Amycolatopsis sp. NBC_01480: one gene and its partner. The protein of the gene in region 1 interacts with the protein of each later gene in a pairwise test. Links are inferred from orthologs where the notes say so. Each region holds a gene or a part of one and is shown on either strand. Other genes may lie near its edges.

What was found.
Region 2: the proteins of nth (region 1) and aceE interact in binary tests that used the Escherichia coli proteins (3 or more experiments, as listed by UniProt). The link is inferred for Amycolatopsis sp. NBC_01480 from one-to-one orthologs.

The regions. Positions count from the first base shown.
Region 1 is NZ_CP109442.1:2,647,841-2,656,918, reverse strand. Bases 5,578-8,503 are described here. They hold nth (endonuclease III), read left to right. Parts: upstream 5,578-6,661; coding sequence 6,662-7,345; downstream 7,346-8,503. Other genes in these bases: OG371_RS12545 (NUDIX hydrolase), read left to right, coding at 7,944-8,503; OG371_RS12550 (TlpA family protein disulfide reductase), read left to right, coding at 7,342-7,947; OG371_RS12560 (hypothetical protein), read right to left, coding at 6,175-6,426; OG371_RS12565 (Crp/Fnr family transcriptional regulator), read right to left, coding at 5,578-6,014. Also shown: OG371_RS12595 (hypothetical protein), read left to right, coding at 1-364; OG371_RS12590 (NUDIX hydrolase), read left to right, coding at 475-1,299; OG371_RS12585 (MBL fold metallo-hydrolase), read left to right, coding at 1,301-2,074; OG371_RS12580 (glutaredoxin family protein), read left to right, coding at 2,071-2,325; OG371_RS12575 (DNA polymerase III subunit beta), read right to left, coding at 2,411-3,478; OG371_RS12570 (MFS transporter), read right to left, coding at 3,622-4,878; more of OG371_RS12565, read right to left, coding at 5,340-5,577; more of OG371_RS12545, read left to right, coding at 8,504-8,642; OG371_RS12540 (MarP family serine protease), read left to right, coding at 8,647-9,078. UniProt on the Escherichia coli protein: DNA repair enzyme that has both DNA N-glycosylase activity and AP-lyase activity. The DNA N-glycosylase activity releases various damaged pyrimidines from DNA by cleaving the N-glycosidic bond, leaving an AP (apurinic/apyrimidinic) site.
Region 2 is NZ_CP109442.1:5,882,377-5,891,876, reverse strand. Bases 2,800-6,147 are described here. They hold aceE (pyruvate dehydrogenase (acetyl-transferring), homodimeric type), read left to right. Parts: upstream 2,800-3,151; coding sequence 3,152-5,947; downstream 5,948-6,147. Other genes in these bases: OG371_RS28190 (alpha-hydroxy acid oxidase), read left to right, coding at 6,088-6,147. Also shown: OG371_RS28220 (carboxymuconolactone decarboxylase family protein), read left to right, coding at 1-340; OG371_RS28215 (hypothetical protein), read right to left, coding at 405-1,292; OG371_RS28205 (peroxiredoxin), read right to left, coding at 1,762-2,223; OG371_RS28200 (DUF3052 domain-containing protein), read right to left, coding at 2,297-2,731; more of OG371_RS28190, read left to right, coding at 6,148-7,299; OG371_RS28185 (L-lactate permease), read left to right, coding at 7,597-9,213; OG371_RS28180 (nicotinamide mononucleotide transporter family protein), read right to left, coding at 9,194-9,500. UniProt on the Escherichia coli protein: Component of the pyruvate dehydrogenase (PDH) complex, that catalyzes the overall conversion of pyruvate to acetyl-CoA and CO(2).

The DNA of each region.
Region 1 (9,078 bases):
GCCGGCGCCTCCCACGCCGCCGCCTCCGTTGCCGCAGGACAACTCGCGTGGGTCGCGGTCCGATTCGGAGACCCGCGCGGAACGCACTGCCGACCTGACGCCGGCCGAGGTCGCGCAGCTGCGGCAGGCGCTGGCCGAAGACCCGGAGAAGGGCCGCGAGATCGCCGCGGGCAAGCCGAGCATGCACGAGGTCGTCGACCTGCCCGCGCTTGACCTGGAAGACCCGAGCCTGTCCGAGCGGGACCGCGCGCTGCTGCGTGAGCTGCACGCGGAGCTGGCCGAACGGGAACGGGCCGAGGCGGCGAAGCTGCGCCTCAACGGCGCGTCCCGCAGCGGCGGCGACCAGCGCTGGTCCAACTCCTGACGCGTTTGGTGCTTGTGACAACGGCGGACCGGGCATCCCGGTCCGCCGTTGTCGTATGAGATGCCACAAGTGTCCGGCCGTCCGCCCGGGATGCGAGGTATGTTGCCCGGGTGGATCGGCCCCGTGAGTTCGTCTTCGACATCCCCGTGAATCCCGGCATCGCGACGAGGGGGAACGCCGACGGGCCGCCCGCCCGGCCCAGGGACGCGGCGACGGTGATCCTCCTGCGCGACGGCGCGGCCGGCCTCGAGGTCTTCCTCCAGCACCGCGTCAAGGGCATGCCGTTCGCGGGCGGGATGACCGTTTTCCCCGGCGGCGGGGTGGACCCGCGCGACGCCGACGCGTCCGTGAGCTGGGCCGGGCCGCCGCCGAGCTGGTGGGCCGGGCAGTTCACCTGTGACGATGGCCTCGCCCGTGCGCTGGTGTGCGGCGCGGTGCGCGAGACGTTCGAGGAATCCGGCGTTTTGCTCGCGGGCGCGGAGGACGGCGTGGTCGCCGACGTCTCGCCGTACCGCGACGCCCGGAAAGCCTTGGAGAGCAAGGAAATCTCGCTCGCCGGCTTCCTCGCCGACGCCGGTCTGACGCTGCGCGCCGACCTGCTGCTGCCGTGGGCGCACTGGGTTACGCCCGAGCAGGAGCCGCGCCGTTACGACACGCGGTTCTTCGCCGCGAAGCTCCCCGAAGGCCAGCGCGCGGACGGCGCGACCTCCGAAGCCGACGCCGTCGGCTGGCAACTCCCGCGGGACGCGATCGCCGACGCCCGCGAAGGCCGCCGCATGCTGATGCCGCCCACCTGGCTGATGCTCAGCGAGCTGGAGGCGTTCGCCACGGCGGACGAGGCGCTCGCGTCGCACCGGGAGATCGTCCGGACCACTCCGACGCTGATCCGGGATGGCGACCACATCCGCGTTGTGCTGAATCCGACGGAGGCCTGAAGTGACCGCGCCCGCGTACGGCGAGCTGCGCCGTGTTTCCGAGACAGCTTCGGTGCTGTTGGAGAACAACCCGTCGATGATGACGCTGGAGGGCACGAACAGCTGGGTGCTGCGCGCGCCGGACGCGCCCGCCGCCGTGGTCGTCGACCCGGGCTACCGCGACCTGGAGCATTTGGAGCTGCTCGCGGCCGTCGGACCGGTCGAGCTGATCGTGCTGACCCACCACCATCCGGACCACGCCGAGGGCGCGCCTTGGCTGGCAGAGAAGGTCGGGGCGCCGGTGCGGGCGTTCGACGCGTCGCTGTGCCTGGGCGCGGAGCCGTTCGCGGACGGCGACGTGCTGACCGCCGGCGGCCTGAGCTTCGAGGTGCTGCACACCCCCGGGCATACGGACGATTCCGTGTCATTGCACGTCGCGGGCCAGATCCTGACCGGCGACACGATCCTGGGCCGCGGCACCACTGTGCTGCACGATCTCGGCGACTACCTGCGCTCCCTGCGTCGGCTGATCGAGCTGCCCGGCGGCACCCCCGGCCTGCCCGGGCACGGCCCCGAGCTGGCCGATCTGCCCGCGACCGCGCGCGAGTACCTGTCGCACCGGGAACAGCGGCTGGACCAGGTGCGTTCCGCCTTGGGGGTGCTCGGCGCGGACGCGACTCCGCGCCAGGTGGTCGAGGTCGTCTACGCCGACGTCGACCAGGCACTGTGGGCGCCTGCCGAGCTGAGCGTGCAGGCGCAGCTGGACTACCTACGTTCTTCGGAGGACGCGCGATGAGTGACGTCGAGGTCGAGTTCTACTGGCGGCCGGGCTGCGGCTTCTGCGCGGCGCTGCGGCGCCCGTTGATGGCGAGCGGCCTGAACGTCAAGGAGATCAACATCTGGGAAGACCCGGGCGCGGCCGAGCGAGTGCGCGCGGTGGCCAACGGCAACGAGACCGTGCCGACCGTGATCATCGGCTCGACCGCCTTGGTGAACCCGAGCTTCGACGAGGTGGAAGCGGCCGTGCGGGCCGAGTCCGCCGCCTGAGTTCTTTCGCCTGAGTTCTCTTGCTGAGTCGGGTCGCTCGCTTCCGGGTGTTCGGGTGTTCGGATGCGAGCGGCCTTTTTTGCCGTCAGCGGGGCAGCATGGGCATCAGGTAGTACGTCAGCTCGACCTCCTTCGCCTCGACGGAACGCAGGACACACGCGCGCATCCCGGGCTGGATGGTGAGCCGGACGTCGCCGCCGGAGAACGGAGCCAGGGCTTCCAGGAGGTACTTCGCCTGGAAGGACGGTGAGGTGCGGCCGCCGCAAACGTTTGCCTTCAGCGTTTCCTCCGCTTCGCCGGTGTCTTGGCGAGAGCTGGCGAGGCGAACGTGCGCGTCGCCGACCTCCAGGGTGAGGATGCGTCGGTCCTCGGAGTAAACGCCAACCCGCCGAACCGCGGCGGCGAGCGCGTCCGCGTCGATCTCCACTTCGGTATCGACGGCGTCGGACGGGATCGCGTCCTCCGACAGGAAACCCGCGTCCAGGACCGCGGTGGTGACCGCGCCGCCGGCCCAGCTCAGGCCGAACCGGCTGCCGTCGCCGTGCAGGCCGAGGACGCCGTGGGCGTGCCGCGCGGCCTCGGTGAGCAGGACGGCCGGGACGAGCACGTCGAGCGGCCCCTCGGCACGCCGCACCGGCAGCCGCGCGACCGCCATCCGGTACCGGTCCGACGCGGTCAGCCGCAGGCCCTCGCCGCCGGCCTGGATCCGGACCCCGGTGAAGACGGGTAGCGGGTCGTCCTTCGCCGCCGTGCCCGCCACGGTGCGCAGAGCCGTTGCCAGGAGTGCACCGTCTACTTCGGACACCAGAGGCGGCGAGGGTGGCTCTGACCGCAGGTCGCGGTCCAGCAGCGGCAGGGCGAACCGGGCACCCTCGACCCGCACCGCGAGCCGGCTGCCCTCGACGACCAGCCGGACCAGCTCGCTGTCTAGCATGCGCAGCGTCTCGGCGAGCGGCGTCGCGGGAACGAGCACTTCGCCGTCGGTGTGCGTGGTGGCCGCGCACGCGAACCGCACGGCGAGGTCACGGTCGCTGCCCGCGACCACGACTCCGCTTTCGTCGGCGCGCAGCCGCAGCAAAGCCTGCCGCGGCAGCAGCCGGACCGCGGCACTAGCAGCCGCCGACAGCGGCCGCACTGGGGACGTCAGATCCATGCCCGCAAAGCTAGCCCCGCCCACCGACAATTCCGGCGGTCGAAGCCGGAAATGGCTGCTGATCTGGGAAGCGGCGGATGACGCTTTCGCCGCGCTCAGTGCAGGGGAAGCGTCATCCGCTGCCCGCGGCAGCAGCGAGGGGACTACCGTCCCACGCCGACCAGTTCCGCAGGCGCAGCCGAAACCACCGGCCGAACCGTGCCGCGCAGCGTCCAAACCACAACGGCCATCACAACCCCAGCCACCCCCGCCGCCAGAAATGCCGCGCTCGTGCCCGCGTGCTCCACCAGGTAACCGCTCACCGACTGGCCCGCGGCGAGCCCCAGCGTGACCGCCGTCAGCACCCAGCCGAAGGCCTCCGCGGCCGTGCCGCGGGGCGCGACCAGCTCGATCGCCGCCGAGTGGGTGGTCGACTGCGGGGTGATCATGGCGCCGGCCAGGAGCATCAGGATCGCCAAGGCCCACAGGGACGACGGCAGCGCCAGCAGCGCGACCAGCGCGCCGAAACCACCGAGCAGCACCGGCAGGCGCAGGCCCAGCCGGCGCGGCCACGGGTGGAGGCTGTACGCCACGCCGAACGCCACAGAGCTCAGCGACCACGCCGAAAGCAGCAGACCGCTCAACGAAGCGTGGCCGGACTCCGTTGCCGCAGCCGGCACGGCGACCTCGACGAAACCGATCACCATGCCGAAGCCGAGCGCTGCGAGTGCCAGCGTGCGCATGCCCGGGCCGGCGAGGGCGCCCAGCAGGGGCTTCTTCGTTCGCGGCGCCGGGCCCCACGCGCGGACGGCCGGGCTCAGCGCGAACAGCGTCGCGCCGACGACCATCGCCGCCGTGCCCGCGACCATGCCGGTGCCCGGCCAGGGGGCCGTCACCAGCAGGCCCGCGATACCGGGGCCGAGGATGAAGAACATCTCCATGCTGATCGCTTCATAGGAGAACGCGGCGTTGCGCGCGCTCCCCGCGGGCAGCAGCCGGGTCCACAGCGCCCGCGAGGCCGAGCCCACCATCGGCTCCGAAAGCCCGGTCAGCGCCGCCAGCGCGACCAGCAGGATCGTCGCCGCGTGGGCCTCGATCGCGAGGGCGAGCATGGTCATCGACAGCGTGAGCACCAGCGCCGTGACGAGCAGCGGGCGCGTCGGGCCGAAGCGGTCGATCAGCCGCCCCTGGATCACCGCGCCCACCGAGACGCCGGCCAGCGAGCTGGCCGAGACCAAGCCCGCGGTGGCGAACGAACCCGTCTCACGCTGGACGTAGAGCAGCGCCGAGATGCCGATCATCGCGATCGGCAGCCGGGCGAGCACGGACGCCAGAACCGCGCGGCGCGAGCCGGGAGCGGTCAGGGCGGTGCGGTAGTCGGCTAGCGTGGTCCGGCCTTCGGACTGGGCAGAGTGGGACACGCGTACCAGTATGCAACAGAGTGGTACGTGAGTACCAATTATTTGACGGTCAGGTGCGTCACTGCCGGCATGGAAGGATGGGTTCAGTGCCTGAGGTCTCGATCCCGTAACGCTGTATGGATTCTCGGTGAACTCGTGCAACGAAACCGCAGAAGTGGCGTCCTTGAGAGTGAATGGCCTTGAATTCGTGGGTATGGGCCATGATGGTTGTACAACAGCACAACTCCCAGCTCCCTCTGGCATACGGGTCGGGGCCTGGTCCGGAGGGCGGGAGCGCGGGTCGTCGGGGGATGGTCCGCGCGCGAGCGAGGAGCCGGTGCGCCACGTCGGGGGTGGCGCCCGGCTCCTCGTTTGTTTTTGCCAGAACTTCCTTGCCTGACAAAGAAAAACACGAAGGCCACCCGCCGCGCGAAACGGGGGTGGCCTTCGGGAAAACCGCGGGGGTTACCCCGCGCAGGGGATCAACGGGCGCGCCGCGCCAGCCGCTCCGGGTCGAGGATCAGCACGCTCTTGCCTTCGAGCCGCAGCCAGCCGCGGTGCGCGAAGTCGGCCAGCGCCTTGTTCACGGTCTCGCGGGAAGCGCCGACGTACTGCGCGATCTCTTCCTGCGTGAGGTCGTGCGTGACCCGCAGCAGGCCGGCTTCCTGGCTGCCGAAGCGCTGCGCGAGCTGCAGCAGCGCCCGGGCCACGCGGCCGGGGACGTCGGTGAAGATCAGCTCGGCGACCATGTTGTTCGTCCGGCGCAGCCTCCTGGCGACCACGCGCAGCAGCTGCTCGGCGATCTCCGGCCGGGTGGAGATCCACTGGCGCAGCGCCGGGCGGTCCATGGTGACCGCGCGGACCTCGGTCACCGTCGTCGCGCTGGACGTGCGGGGGCCGGGGTCGAAGATGGACAGCTCGCCGAACATGTCGGACGGGCCGAAGATGCCCAGCAGGTTCTCGCGGCCGTCCGGGGACTTGCGGCCGATCTTCACCTTGCCGGACTGGATGATGTACAGCTTGTCGCCGGGCTCGCCCTCGTTGAAGATGACATGGCCGCGGGGGAACTCCACGGATTCCAAGGTCTGGGCCAGAGCCTCCGCGGCCGCCGGCTCAACACCCTGGAAAATGCCCGCACGGGCCAGGGTTTCGTCCACCTCGGGTGCCTCCTCGTCGAGAAACGATCACGCTCCTCCGCTGGTGGAGGCCCGTGTCGCCGATCACTTTCGCGTCAGTCTAGGGCGTGTCGGCGAGATCGCCCGTCGGCTCGCCGCGTTGCCCGCGGCGGCCGGAGACGATCTCGCACGAACGTGGAGCCTAACTCCGCACGCGCCGCGCGCGAAGCCTGGCTGCCCTTCCGCCGAGCCGGCGCAGCCGGAACAGCTCGAGCGCGCGGCCGATTCCGTGCCCGTACAGGGCCCTGACCTCGTTGGGCTGGGCCTGCTCCAGGAATTCTTCGACCTCGTTCTCCTGCACGGCGACGTGCTTGAGCCGGCTCTCCACACGCTCCATGAAGAGCGCGAAGAACATGATCACCAGCGGGACCAGGATCACGAACCAGACGGTCATGACACACATCCACTACTGTCGGTGACAAAAGTAAGCATGGACTCCAGATCCTCGCTCATGGCGGACACGCGTGCGCCGAGGTGGTGCTCTGGCGTGTCGGCCGCCCACCGGTGGGTGCTCCCGCCCGGCTCGTCCGACTCGCCCGTAGGCTATCGGGGTGCCACCTGCCGCCACGAACGCCCCCCGCGAGGGCGCCGGTGAAAGCCGGCTCGCCTTGGTGAGACGCGCCCGGCGTATGAAGCGTTGCCTCGACGAGGTTTATCCCGACGCGAAGGCCGAGCTGGATTTCACCACTCCGCTGGAACTGCTGGTCGCGGTCGTCCTTTCGGCACAGACCACGGACGTGCGGGTGAACCTGGTCACGCCCGCGCTGTTCAAGCGCTACCGCACCGCCGCCGATTACGCCGGCGCGGACCGGGCCGAGCTGGAGGAATTCCTCCGCACCACCGGGTTCTTCCGCGCGAAGGCCAACTCGGTGATGGGCCTCGGCGCCGCGCTGACCGAGCGCTTCGGCGGCGAGGTGCCCGGCCGGCTGGAGGACCTGGTCACGCTGCCCGGGGTCGGCCGCAAGACCGCGAACGTCGTGCTCGGCAACGCCTTCGACGTGCCGGGGATCACCGTGGACACCCACTTCGGCCGGCTCGTCCGTCGCTGGGGCTGGACCGCGGAGGAGGACCCGGTCAAGGTCGAGCACGCGGTCGGCGAGCTGATCCCGCGCAAGGAGTGGACGATGCTGTCCCACCGCGTGATCTTCCACGGCCGCCGCGTCTGCCACGCCCGCAAGCCCGCCTGCGGCGCCTGCCCGCTGAAGAAGGACTGCCCGTCGTTCGGCGCCGGGCCGACCGAGTTCGAAGCGGCCGCGAAGCTGGTCAAGGGGCAGGAGCGTGAGCACATCCTCGAGCTGGCGGCGCGCGGGTGACGGCAGTCACCAAATGGGCCCTCGGCGGCGCGGTCCTGGTGGTCGCGCTGCTCGTGGCCCTGCTGACCACGCGCGGCGGCGATGCGAAGAGCGCCGCGCCGGCCACCGGCGACCTCGCCGCGGTCCGCGCGCAGGCGGCGCTGCGGCCGTGCCCGGCGCCGTCCGCCGGCGCGGGTGTCCAGGACCTGGCCGGAATCCAGGCCGACTGCCTCGGCGACGGCTCCCGCGTGGACGTCGGCAAGGCGCTGGGCGGCGGCCCGGTGCTGGTGAACGTGTGGGCGTCGTGGTGCGTGCCGTGCCGCACCGAGCTGCCGGTGCTGGACCGGTACGCCGCGGAGCCCGGCGCGGCGCGCGTGCTCGGCGTGCAGGTGGCCAGCCCCGCCAAGGACGGCCTCGGGCTGCTGGCCCAGCTCGGCGTCCACCTGCCCTCGGTTTTCGACGGCGACGGCCAGACCGGGCCGATCCGCACGGCGCTGAAGGTGCCGTCCTCCCTCCCGGCCTCCTACCTGGTCACCGCGGGCGGGCAGGTCCGGTTCATCGGGAGTCCACGCTTGTTCGACAACACTGATCAGGTGCGTACCGCTGTGAAGGACAATTCATGACCGGACCGCTCGTCGCACCCGAAGCCGTGCCCGAGTGGCTGCGGCCGCTGGTCAAGGTGTCCGCCGAGGTCGACAGCCGGGCGTTCACCCGGTTCGCCCCGCCGGAGGACCTGCTGACGCGCTCGGCCGCCGTGCTGATCCTGTTCGGCGAGCGCGCCGACGGCCCGGACGTGCTGCTCCAGCGCCGCGCCGACACCCTCGGCTCGCACGCCGGCCAGGTCTCGTTCCCGGGCGGCGGCGCCGAGGACGGCGACGGCGGCCCGGTCGGCACGGCCCTGCGCGAGGCCGAGGAGGAGACCGGCGTCGACCCGTCCGGCGTGCTGCCGATCGCGGTGCTGCCGGAGCTGTTCGTGCCCGTCTCGCGCTTCGCGGTGACGCCCGTGCTCGCGTATTGGCAGACGCCGTCGCCGGTGCACGCCGTCGATCCCGGCGAGACGGCCGCGGTCGCGCGCGTCTCGCTGGCCGACCTGACCGACCCGGCCCGCCGGTTCCAGGTGCAGAAGTCCGGCGCGCCGTGGAAGGGCCCGGCGTTCGACGTCGACGGCCTGTTCGTCTGGGGCTTCACCGCCGGCCTGCTGTCCACGCTGTTGTCACTGGGCGGCTGGGAACGGGAGTGGGACACCGGCGACGTGCGGGACCTTGACGTAGCGTTGGCCGAACACCAGGCCCGGAACGCGGCCGAAGAGCGGGGGTGACCAGGTGAACTGGGTTGATGTCCTGGTACTGCTGCTCGCGGTCCTCGCCGCGGTCTCCGGCGCGTTCCAAGGCGTGATCGTGGCCCTGCCCGCGCTGATCGGCGTCGGCATCGGCGCCGTGCTCGGGGTGAAGCTCGCGCCGTACGTGGTGGAGCTGTTCGACAACCAGGTCGCGAAGGTGGCATTCGCGTTCGGCACCGTGGTGTTCCTCGTGGTGCTCGGCGAGACGATCGGGGTCTGGGTCGGGCGGCGGCTGCGCCAGAAGATCAATCCCGACAAGCTGTCCGGAGTGGACAAAACGCTGGGCGCGATCGTGCAGGCGGCCGCGGTGTTCGTGGTCGCGTGGCTGGTGGCGAACCCGCTGACCACCGTCTCCGCCGTGCCGGGGCTGGCCAAGGCGATCAACTCCTCGGTGGTGCTGGGCAAGGTCAACGAC
Region 2 (9,500 bases), 3.2 Mb from region 1 along the record:
CATCGCGACCCGCAACGAGTGTCACTTCTGCGTGGCGATGCACACCGCGAAGCTGCTGAAGCTGGGCGCGCCGGCCGAAGTGGTGTCGGCGCTGCGCTCGTCCTCCGCGCTGCCGTCACCTGAATTGGAGGCCCTGCGCACCTTCGTCCTGAAGGTGCTCGAGACGACGGGCGACGTGCCGCCGGCGGACCTGGACGCGTTCCTCGCGGCGGGTTACACCCCGCAGCAGGCGCTGGAAGTGGTGCTCGGCATCGGCACTTACACGATGTCGACGTTCGCGAACCGCCTCGTGGCCGCCCCGCTGCACCCGAGCCTGGCCGAGCACGCCTGGAGCGCGTGACCGAGCCTGACTTGGCCTGACCGGACTGCGGGGGTGGCGAGACCCGCCACCCCCGCGGCGTTCGTCAGGCCTTCTTCAACGTCACGACCGTCGTGTTGTCGACCGAGACATTGGTGTTGTAGACCGGGTCGAGCGCGGTCGCCTGGGTGACCACCTCCGCCTGGCCCTTCTGGTACGGCGTGGTCCCGGCGGGATCGACGGACACCTGCCATGGCACCGGCGCGCCCGGCGTGCACTTGACCTGGACCGAGTAAGTGCCGCGGATGATCACGTTGTGCTTGACCTGGGTGACCGAGCCGTTGAGCGTCACGGTGGCGGGCGCGGTGCACTCGACCGAGCCGTTCAGCCCGGCCTTGCCGTTGAGCGTGCTCGCGGTTCCGTCGGTGGCCACCTTGAGCCCGATGCCCAGCTCCGCAGGCGGGGCCGGGTTGGCGAGGTGGATCTCGCCGCGAGCGGCCGTCGCGCCGTTCTCGCAGTGCTGCTCGAACGTCGCGTCGAGGTTCTGCACGTAGCCGTGCGGGCCGAACAGGACGTTCTGCACCACGAACGAGTCGGTGCTCTGGTTGCAGCCGCGGCCGTTGCCGCTCAGGTCCAGACCCGGCTGCTGGGGCGCCTGGAACGGATAGCGGTGCGCGTCGGTGTACGTGCCGGCCGCCAGGGTCTGCCCCTGGGGCGCGGCGAGATCGAGGCTCCACCAGTCGCCGTTGGCGCCGGTGAGGCCCACGGAGATGTGGTGGCCGGCCTCGTCGGCGGTCACCGAGAGCCGGTCGTTCGCCGCGATGGAGTAGGCGTACGTGCCGCCGCCGGTGATGTAGTCACCCGCGTCGCCACTGAACGCGAGCGTCCCGGTCGCGACGCCCTGCGCCCCCGCCGGCGCCGCGACGGCCAATGCGGCCGCCGCCGAAAACACGACGAGCGCCGCCGCTCTCTGGGCAATCTTGCGAATCTGCACGAACTTCCCCCTGGTCCGAGTGCGAAACCTGCCGATCACTTTTCGGCGGCTCCGCCCCTTCCGTTAGCAGGCAAACGGGTGACGCCGGCGCCATGAAAAGGGGCTTCCGAACCGGTAGCGAAGATCACCCGTTCGGCCCAAGGCAAGGATGTATCTCGCGACCCCCGGCCGGTCTCCTGAACGGTGCTACCCGCGACGCGCTGCGCGGTGGCCGGGCCTGTCGAGGGGGCAGACCCGGCGCCGGCAGACCAGGCGTCAGCAGCACGAAGGCCTCCACCCGGCGACGGCCGGGATGGAGGCCTTCTTCTGCTTACGGGGACTGCGTGGAATGGCCGGCTGTGGTGGGCGCAGCAGGGTTCGAACCTGCGACCGCTCGGGTGTAAACCGAGTGCTCTTCCGCTGAGCTATGCGCCCCGTGGCGACACCCGCGCCCGCGCGGAGCAGGGCACGGGCGTCGCCGGGAAGATCGTCAGGCCAGTTCGGCCACGGCCTTCTTCCAGGCCTGCTGGTCGCGGGCCTCGCCGGGCTGGTTGACCTCCGCGAAGCGCACCACACCGTCGGTGTCGATCAGGAAGGTGCCGCGCAGCGCGAGGCCGGCCTTGTCGTTGAAGACGCCGTAGGACTGAGCCACCTCGCCGTGCGGCCAGAAGTCCGACAGCAGCGGGAACTGGTAGTTCTCCTGCTCGGCCCAGACCTTCAGCGAGAAGACCGCGTCGCAGGAGATGCCGAGCACCTGGACACCCTTGGTGTCGTAGTCCGAGAACTCGTCCCGGAGCTGGCACAGCTCCCCGGTGCAGACCCCGCTGAACGCGAACGGGAAGAACACCAGCAGCACCGGCTTTTCGCCCTTGAAGGACGAGAGCTGGACGGGCTGCTTGTTGTAGTCGTTGAGCGTGAAGTCAGGGGCTGGTGAGCCGACCTCGACGGCCATGCGGCGATTCCTCTCCAGAGCGGACACGGGCCTGCGCCGACAACCCTATCGTGTCAGCGGCGCAGGCCCGGGCTCAGCGCTGTTTGGCCTTCGAGGACTTCGGCGACACCAGCCTCGTGCCGACCCAGTCGGCGCTCACACTGATGTTGGCGGTCTGCGCCAGGCCGACTTGCGGCACGGCTTCGGCGATCTCGCTCGGCTCGACGTGCCCTGGCTGACCCGTCTTCGGGGTCAGCACCCAGATCACGCCGTTCTCGTCCAGCGGGGTCCTGACCTCGATGAGGGTGTCACCCAGGTCGCCGTCGTCTTCGCGCCACCAGAGCAGCACGACCTCGACGACGTCGTCGGCGTCCTCGTCCAGGAGCTCACCACCGATCTCCTCTTCGATGGCGGCGCGAACGTCTTCGTCGACGTCCTCGTCCCAGCCGATCTCCTGGACCACCATGTCCGGCTTGATGCCAAGCCTCTCGGCGACGCTGGCACTGCCGGCGTCTCCCGCGGCGACCACTGCTTCCACTCCTCCAACTACGACGGAGCGTGGCGTTCGTTCAGCCCTTCGGACCGGGACGGACCGCCACACTCGGGGTACACGGTTGTCATAGCGAACACTGGCGCGGCGCTGCGCGCAACCGTCCACACCGGATCTTTGACAACTCGTGTCGCAGCGTAGGGGCCCCCGGCGCCGTTGCGCGACCCCGGGACGGGTGTCCGCGACCAGTGTCCCACGACCGCTCCGGGGAGTCCCGGAAACCTCTCCCCTAGGCTGGAGGAGAAAAACGCGCGCGCGTTACACCGCACGCGGGGAGTGGCGCAGCCGGGGCGTCCCTTGTTACCGCTCAGTAGCGGCGACAGGAGACGGACCGGGGGCGACGATGGGTATGAGGCGAACACTCCCGCCCGAGAGCACAACCAGCTACAAGGAGACCCCTTGGCCCCGCAGAACGACGGCGCCTCCGGCAAGGAGACCCCGGCACGCGTACGCGTCATCCGTGACGGACTGGCGGCGCACCTGCCCGACATCGACACCGACGAGACGGCCGAGTGGCTGGACTCCTTCGACGAGGCGCTGGCCAGGGGTGGCCACCAGCGGGCGCGGTACCTGATGCTGCGCCTCCTGGAGCGCGCGCGGGAGCGCAACGTCGGCGTCCCCGCCCTGACCTCCACGGACTACGTCAACACGATCCCCACGGAGAACGAGCCGTGGTTCCCCGGCGACGAGGAGCTCGAGCGCCGTTACCGGGCGTACATCCGGTGGAACGCGGCGATCATGGTGCACCGCGCGCAGCGCCCGGGCGTCGGCGTCGGCGGGCACATCTCGACGTACGCCTCGTCCGCCGCGCTGTACGAAGTGGGCTTCAACCACTTCTTCCGCGGCAAGGACCACTCCGGCGGCGGCGACCAGATCTACATCCAGGGCCACGCGTCGCCGGGCATCTACGCCCGCGCCTTCCTGGAGGGCCGGCTGACCGAGCAGCAGCTCGACGGCTTCCGCCAGGAGTACTCGCACGCCGGTGAGGGCGGCGGCCTGCCGTCGTACCCGCACCCGCGGCTGATGCCGGAGTTCTGGGAGAACCCGACGGTGTCCATGGGCCTCGGCCCGATGAACGCCATCTACCAGGCCCGGTTCAACCGCTACCTGCGCGACCGCGGCATCAAGGACACCAGCGACCAGCACGTCTGGGCGTTCCTCGGCGACGGCGAGATGGACGAGCCGGAATCGCGCGGCCTGATCCACGTGGCCGCCGGCGAGGGCCTGGACAACCTGACCTTCGTGATCAACTGCAACCTGCAGCGGCTCGACGGCCCGGTGCGCGGCAACGGCAAGATCATCCAGGAGCTCGAGTCGTACTTCCGCGGCGCGGGCTGGAACGTGATCAAGGTCATCTGGGGCCGCGAGTGGGACTCGCTGCTCTCGGCCGACCGCGACGGCGCGCTGGTCAACCTGATGAACACCACGCCGGACGGCGACTTCCAGACCTACAAGGCCAACGACGGCGCGTTCGTCCGCGAGCACTTCTTCGGCCGCGACCCGCGGACGAAGGACCTGGTCAAGGACCTCACCGACGCCGACGTCTGGAACCTCAAGCGCGGCGGCCACGACTACCGCAAGGTGTACGCGGCGTACAAGGCGGCCATGGAGCACCACGGCCAGCCGACGGTGATCCTGGCCCACACCATCAAGGGCTACGGCCTCGGCCCGTCGTTCGAGGGCCGCAACGCCACGCACCAGATGAAGAAGCTCACGCTCGACGACCTCAAGCTGTTCCGCGACTCGCAGCGGATCCCGATCAGCGACGAGGAGCTGGAGCGCGACCCGAAGCTGCCGCCGTACTACCACCCGGGCGCGAACTCGCCGGAGATCGAGTACCTGGTCGGCCGCCGCAAGACGCTCGGCGGCTTCCTGCCGGAGCGCCGGCCGAAGTCCGCCAAGGCGCTCGTGCTGCCCGGCGACAAGGTCTACGAGGGCGTGCGCAAGGGCTCGGGCAAGCAGGAGGTCGCCACCACGATGGCGTTCGTCCGGCTGGTGCGCGAGTTGGCGAAGGACTCGGAGATCGGCAAGCGGATCGTGCCGATCATCCCGGACGAGGCCCGCACGTTCGGCCTCGACTCGATGTTCCCGACGGCCAAGATCTACAACCCGCACGGCCAGACGTACACCTCGGTCGACGCGAGCCTGATGCTGGCGTACAAGGAGTCCGAAAAGGGCGTCATCCTGCACGAGGGCATCAACGAGGCCGGCTCGACCGCGTCGTTCACCGCGGTGGGCACCTCGTACGCCACGCACGGCGAGCCGATGATCCCGATCTACATCTTCTATTCGATGTTCGGGTTCCAGCGCACCGGCGACGGCCTGTACGCGGCGGCGGACCAGATGGCCCGCGGCTTCGTGCTCGGCGCCACCGCGGGCCGCACCACGCTGACCGGTGAGGGCCTGCAGCACGCCGACGGGCACTCGCTGCTGCTGGCGGCGACCAACCCGGCGGTGGTGGCGTACGACGCGGCCTACTCGTACGAGATCGCGCACATCGTCAAGGACGGCCTGCGCCGGATGTACGGCGAGACGGGCCCGGACGGCAACGGCGAGAACGTCTTCTACTACATGACGATCTACAACGAGCCGTACCAGCAGCCCGCCGAGCCCGAGGGCCTCGACGTGGACGGCCTGCTCAAGGGCCTCTACAAGTACGCCGACGCCCCGGCGGGCGACGGCCCGGAGGCGCAGATCCTGGTCTCCGGCGTCACGATGCCGGACGCGCTCAAGGCGCAGCAGATGCTGGCCGAGGAGTGGGGCGTGCGGGCGGCCGTGTGGTCGGCGACGTCGTGGACCGAGCTGCGCCGCGAGGCCGTGGCGATCGACCACGACAACCTGCTGTACCCGGGCGACACCCCGCGCGTGCCGTACGTGACCGAGGCGCTCTCGGGCGTGCGCGGCCCGATCGTGGCGGTGTCGGACTGGATGCGCGCGGTGCCGGACCTGATCCGCCCGTGGGTGCCCACCGACATGCTCACGCTCGGCACGGACGGGTTCGGCTTCTCCGACACCCGCCCGGCGGCGCGGCGCAAGTTCCTGGTCGACGCCGAGTCGATCGTGGTCGGCGCGCTGACCGCGCTGGCCAAGCGCGGCGAGGTCGCGCAGGACAAGGTGGTCGAGGCGGCGCGCAAGTACCGCATCGACGACGTGTCCGCCGCGGGCCCGCAGACCTCGGACTCGGGCAACGCGTAAGCAGGCGTAGCCGCAAGGGCCCTCCGGGACGCACCATGTCCCGGAGGGCCCTTCGCGTGGGGCCTGATGCTTTTGCGCCACCCCGGCCTCTAGGGTAGAGGTCGGATGTATTTCGGATGCTTGAGGAAGGGTGATCGAGCGTGACCCAGCGTCGCCTGCCGCGGCCGAGTGAACTGAAACAGATCCTGCGGCCGAAGCCGATCGTGCTCAACCCGACCGACCGGCGCCTCGCCGGCGCGCACACGATCGCCGACCTGCGGATGATCGCGCGCAAGCGCACCCCGCGCGCCGCGTTCGACTACACCGACGGCGCCGCCGAGCTGGAGGACAGCCTCCGCCGCGCCCGTCAGGCCTACCGGAGCGTGGAGTTCCACCCCAACGTGCTGCGGGGCGTGTCCGATGTGGACACGAGCAAGGAGATCCTCGGCCGCCGCTCGGAGCTGCCGTTCGCCTTCGCGCCCACCGGGTTCACGCGGATGATGCAGCACGAGGGCGAGCGCGCGGTGGGCCGCGTGGCCGAGCGCAACGGCATGCCGATGGGCCTGTCCACCATGGGCACGACCTCGATCGAGGACCTCGCCGAAGCCGCGCCGGGCGCGCGCAAGTGGTTCCAGCTCTACGTCTGGAACGACCACGGCGCCGGCGAAGATCTGATGAATCGGGCGTGGGAGAACGGCTACGACACGCTGCTGCTGACCGTCGACACCCCGGTGGCCGGCGCCCGGCTGCGCGACGTCCGCAACGGCCTGACCATCCCGCCGGCGCTCACGCTCAAGACGTTCGCCGACGGGGCGATGCACCCCGCGTGGTGGATCAACCTGCTCACCACCGAGCCGCTGACCTTCGCCTCGCTCAACCACTTCGGCGGCACCGTGGCCGAGCTGCTGGACAAGCTGTTCGACCCCACGCTCGACTTCGACGACCTCGACTGGGTGCGCCGCACCTGGCCGGGCAAGCTGGTGATCAAGGGCGTCCAGAACGTCGACGACGCCCGCGACGTGGTGAAACACGGCGCCGACGGGGTGGTGCTGTCCAACCACGGCGGACGCCAGCTCGACCGCGCGCCGACGCCGATCGAGCTGCTGCCCGCCGTGCTCGACGAGCTGCAGGGCAGCGCCGAGGTGTGGGTCGACACCGGCATCCTGTCCGGCGGCGACATCGTGGCCGCACTCGCCCGCGGCGCGGACGCCGTGCTGATCGGCCGCGCGTTCCTGTACGGCCTGATGGCCGGCGGCGAACGCGGGGTGCAGCGGTGCGTCGACATCCTGCGCACGGAGATGGTCCGGACCATGCAGCTGCTGGGCGTCCGGCGGATCGAAGACCTCCGGCCATCACACGCCACCCTGCGCTGACCCCCACCAGCCCCACCTCACCCCCGGGCCGAATGCGCCCCAATGTGGCGTTCGATGCGTCCAACGCACCGAACGCCACATTGGGTGCGTGGAATCGGGGCTGGGCGCGGAGCGCTTCCGTTGAGGGTGGTGGTGGGGCAGGGCTGGAGCAACCAACGCCACATTGGGGCGCTTCGGGCACTGGGCCGGACGTGCGACACAGCCTTGACGGGCCGTGGCAGTTGTGACCACTATCTCAGCCACCTCGTGAAACGCCGTTTCCGCTATGCGGAAGCATCGGTCCCCCCGGAGGTCGGCTTGTTCGTTCAGGATCCCACTCCGCTGGCCGGTTCCCTCGGCGTTTCCGCGCTGGTCGCGATCATCCCGCTGGCCGTGGTGCTGGTGCTGCTCGGCGTGGTCCGGGCCAAGGCGCACCACGCCGCGCTGATCGGGCTGGTGGTCGCGCTGGTCGTGGCCACCGTGGTGTTCGGCATGCCGGTGGGCCAGGCGATCTCCGGCGCGCTGCAGGGCGCCGCCTTCGGCCTGTTCCCCATCCTGTGGATCGTGGTCAACGCGCTGTGGGTCTACCGGGTCACCGTGCGCACGGGCCATTTCGACGTGCTGCGCCGCTCGTTCGGCCGGGTCTCCGACGACCCGCGGATCCAGGCGCTGATCATCGCGTTCTGCTTCGGGGCGCTGATGGAGGCGCTGGCCGGGTTCGGCGCGCCGGTGGCGATCAGCGCGGTGATGCTCGTGGCCGTGGGCTTCGGCCCGGCCAAGGCGGCGGTGGTCGCGCTGGTGGCCAACACCGCGCCGGTGGCGTTCGGCGCGATGGGCACCCCGGTGGTCACGCTGGCGCAGGTCACCGGGCTGCCGCTGGACCAGGTGTCGTCGATCGTCGGGCGGCAGACGCCGTTGCTCGCGCTGTTCGTGCCGCTGCTGCTGGTGATCATCGTCGACGGCCGCCGCGGCCTGCGGGAGACCTGGATCCCGGCGCTGGTCTGCGGGCTCGCGTTCGGGGTGGTGCAGTTCCTCGCGTCCAACTTCGTGTCGCCGCAGCTGGCCGACATCGGCGCCGCGCTCGCCGGGGCGGCGGCGCTGGTCGCGTTGCCGATGACCCGGCGCGCGGTGTCCGCCGAGGTCCGCGCGCGGGTCCTCACCGGCACCCGCACCGCGACGCTCGACCGGCCGGACGAGCGCGGCGAGGTCGTGCGCGCCTATCTGCCGTACGCGCTGATCATCGTGGTCTTCTCGCTCGCGCAGGTGCCGCCGGTGAAGAACCTGCTCGACCGGGCCACCTGGAAGTTCCACTGGGCCGGCCTCGACGTGCACAGTCCCAATGGGAAAGCGGTGTCCGGCAACACTTTCTCGCTGCCGTTCCTCAACACCGGCGGCACGCTTGTGCTCTTGGCCGGGATCATCACGGTGATCGCGCTGAAGGTCGCGGCGAGCGGCGCCGTCGCGGAATGGCTGGCAACGGTGAAGGAGCTGCGCTTCGCGATCGTCACGGTCGCGGGGGTGCTCGCGCTGGCGTACGTGATGAACCTGTCCGGGCAGACCGCCACCATCGGCACGTTCATCGCGGCGGCGGGCGCCGGGCTCGCGTTCCTTTCGCCGGTGCTCGGCTGGTTCGGGGTCGCCGTCTCCGGCTCGGACACCTCGGCCAACGCGCTGTTCGGCGCCCTCCAGGTGACGGCCGCCCACCAGACCGGGCTGCCCGCCGACCTGCTGGCGGCGGCGAACAGCTCCGGCGGCGTACTGGGCAAGATGGTCTCGCCGCAGAACCTCACGATCGCCTGCGTGGCGGCGAATCTGCCCGGCGAGGAGGGAAAGCTGCTGCGGAAGGTGCTGCCGTGGAGCGTGGGGCTGCTGCTGGTGATGTGCCTGATCGTGTTCGGTCAGAGCACGCCGGTGCTCAGCTGGATGCTGCCGTGACCGGCGCCCGCTGAACGTTCTTGGCCGTGCGGTTCCAGCTCCACCAGCCGTGCACGACCAGCGCGGCGAAAACGATGTAGATCGCCGCGGAGAAGTACAGCCCGGACGAGATCTGCAGCGGCACGCCGATCGCGTCGACCACCAGCCAGACCAGCCAGAACTCCACCAGACCGGCCCCCTGGGCCCCGAAGGCCACCAACGTCCCGACGAAGATCGCGGCGTCCGGCCACGGCGCCCACGACGCGTTCAGCGCCTGCAGGACCAGCGCCATGACTACGGTGCCGGCG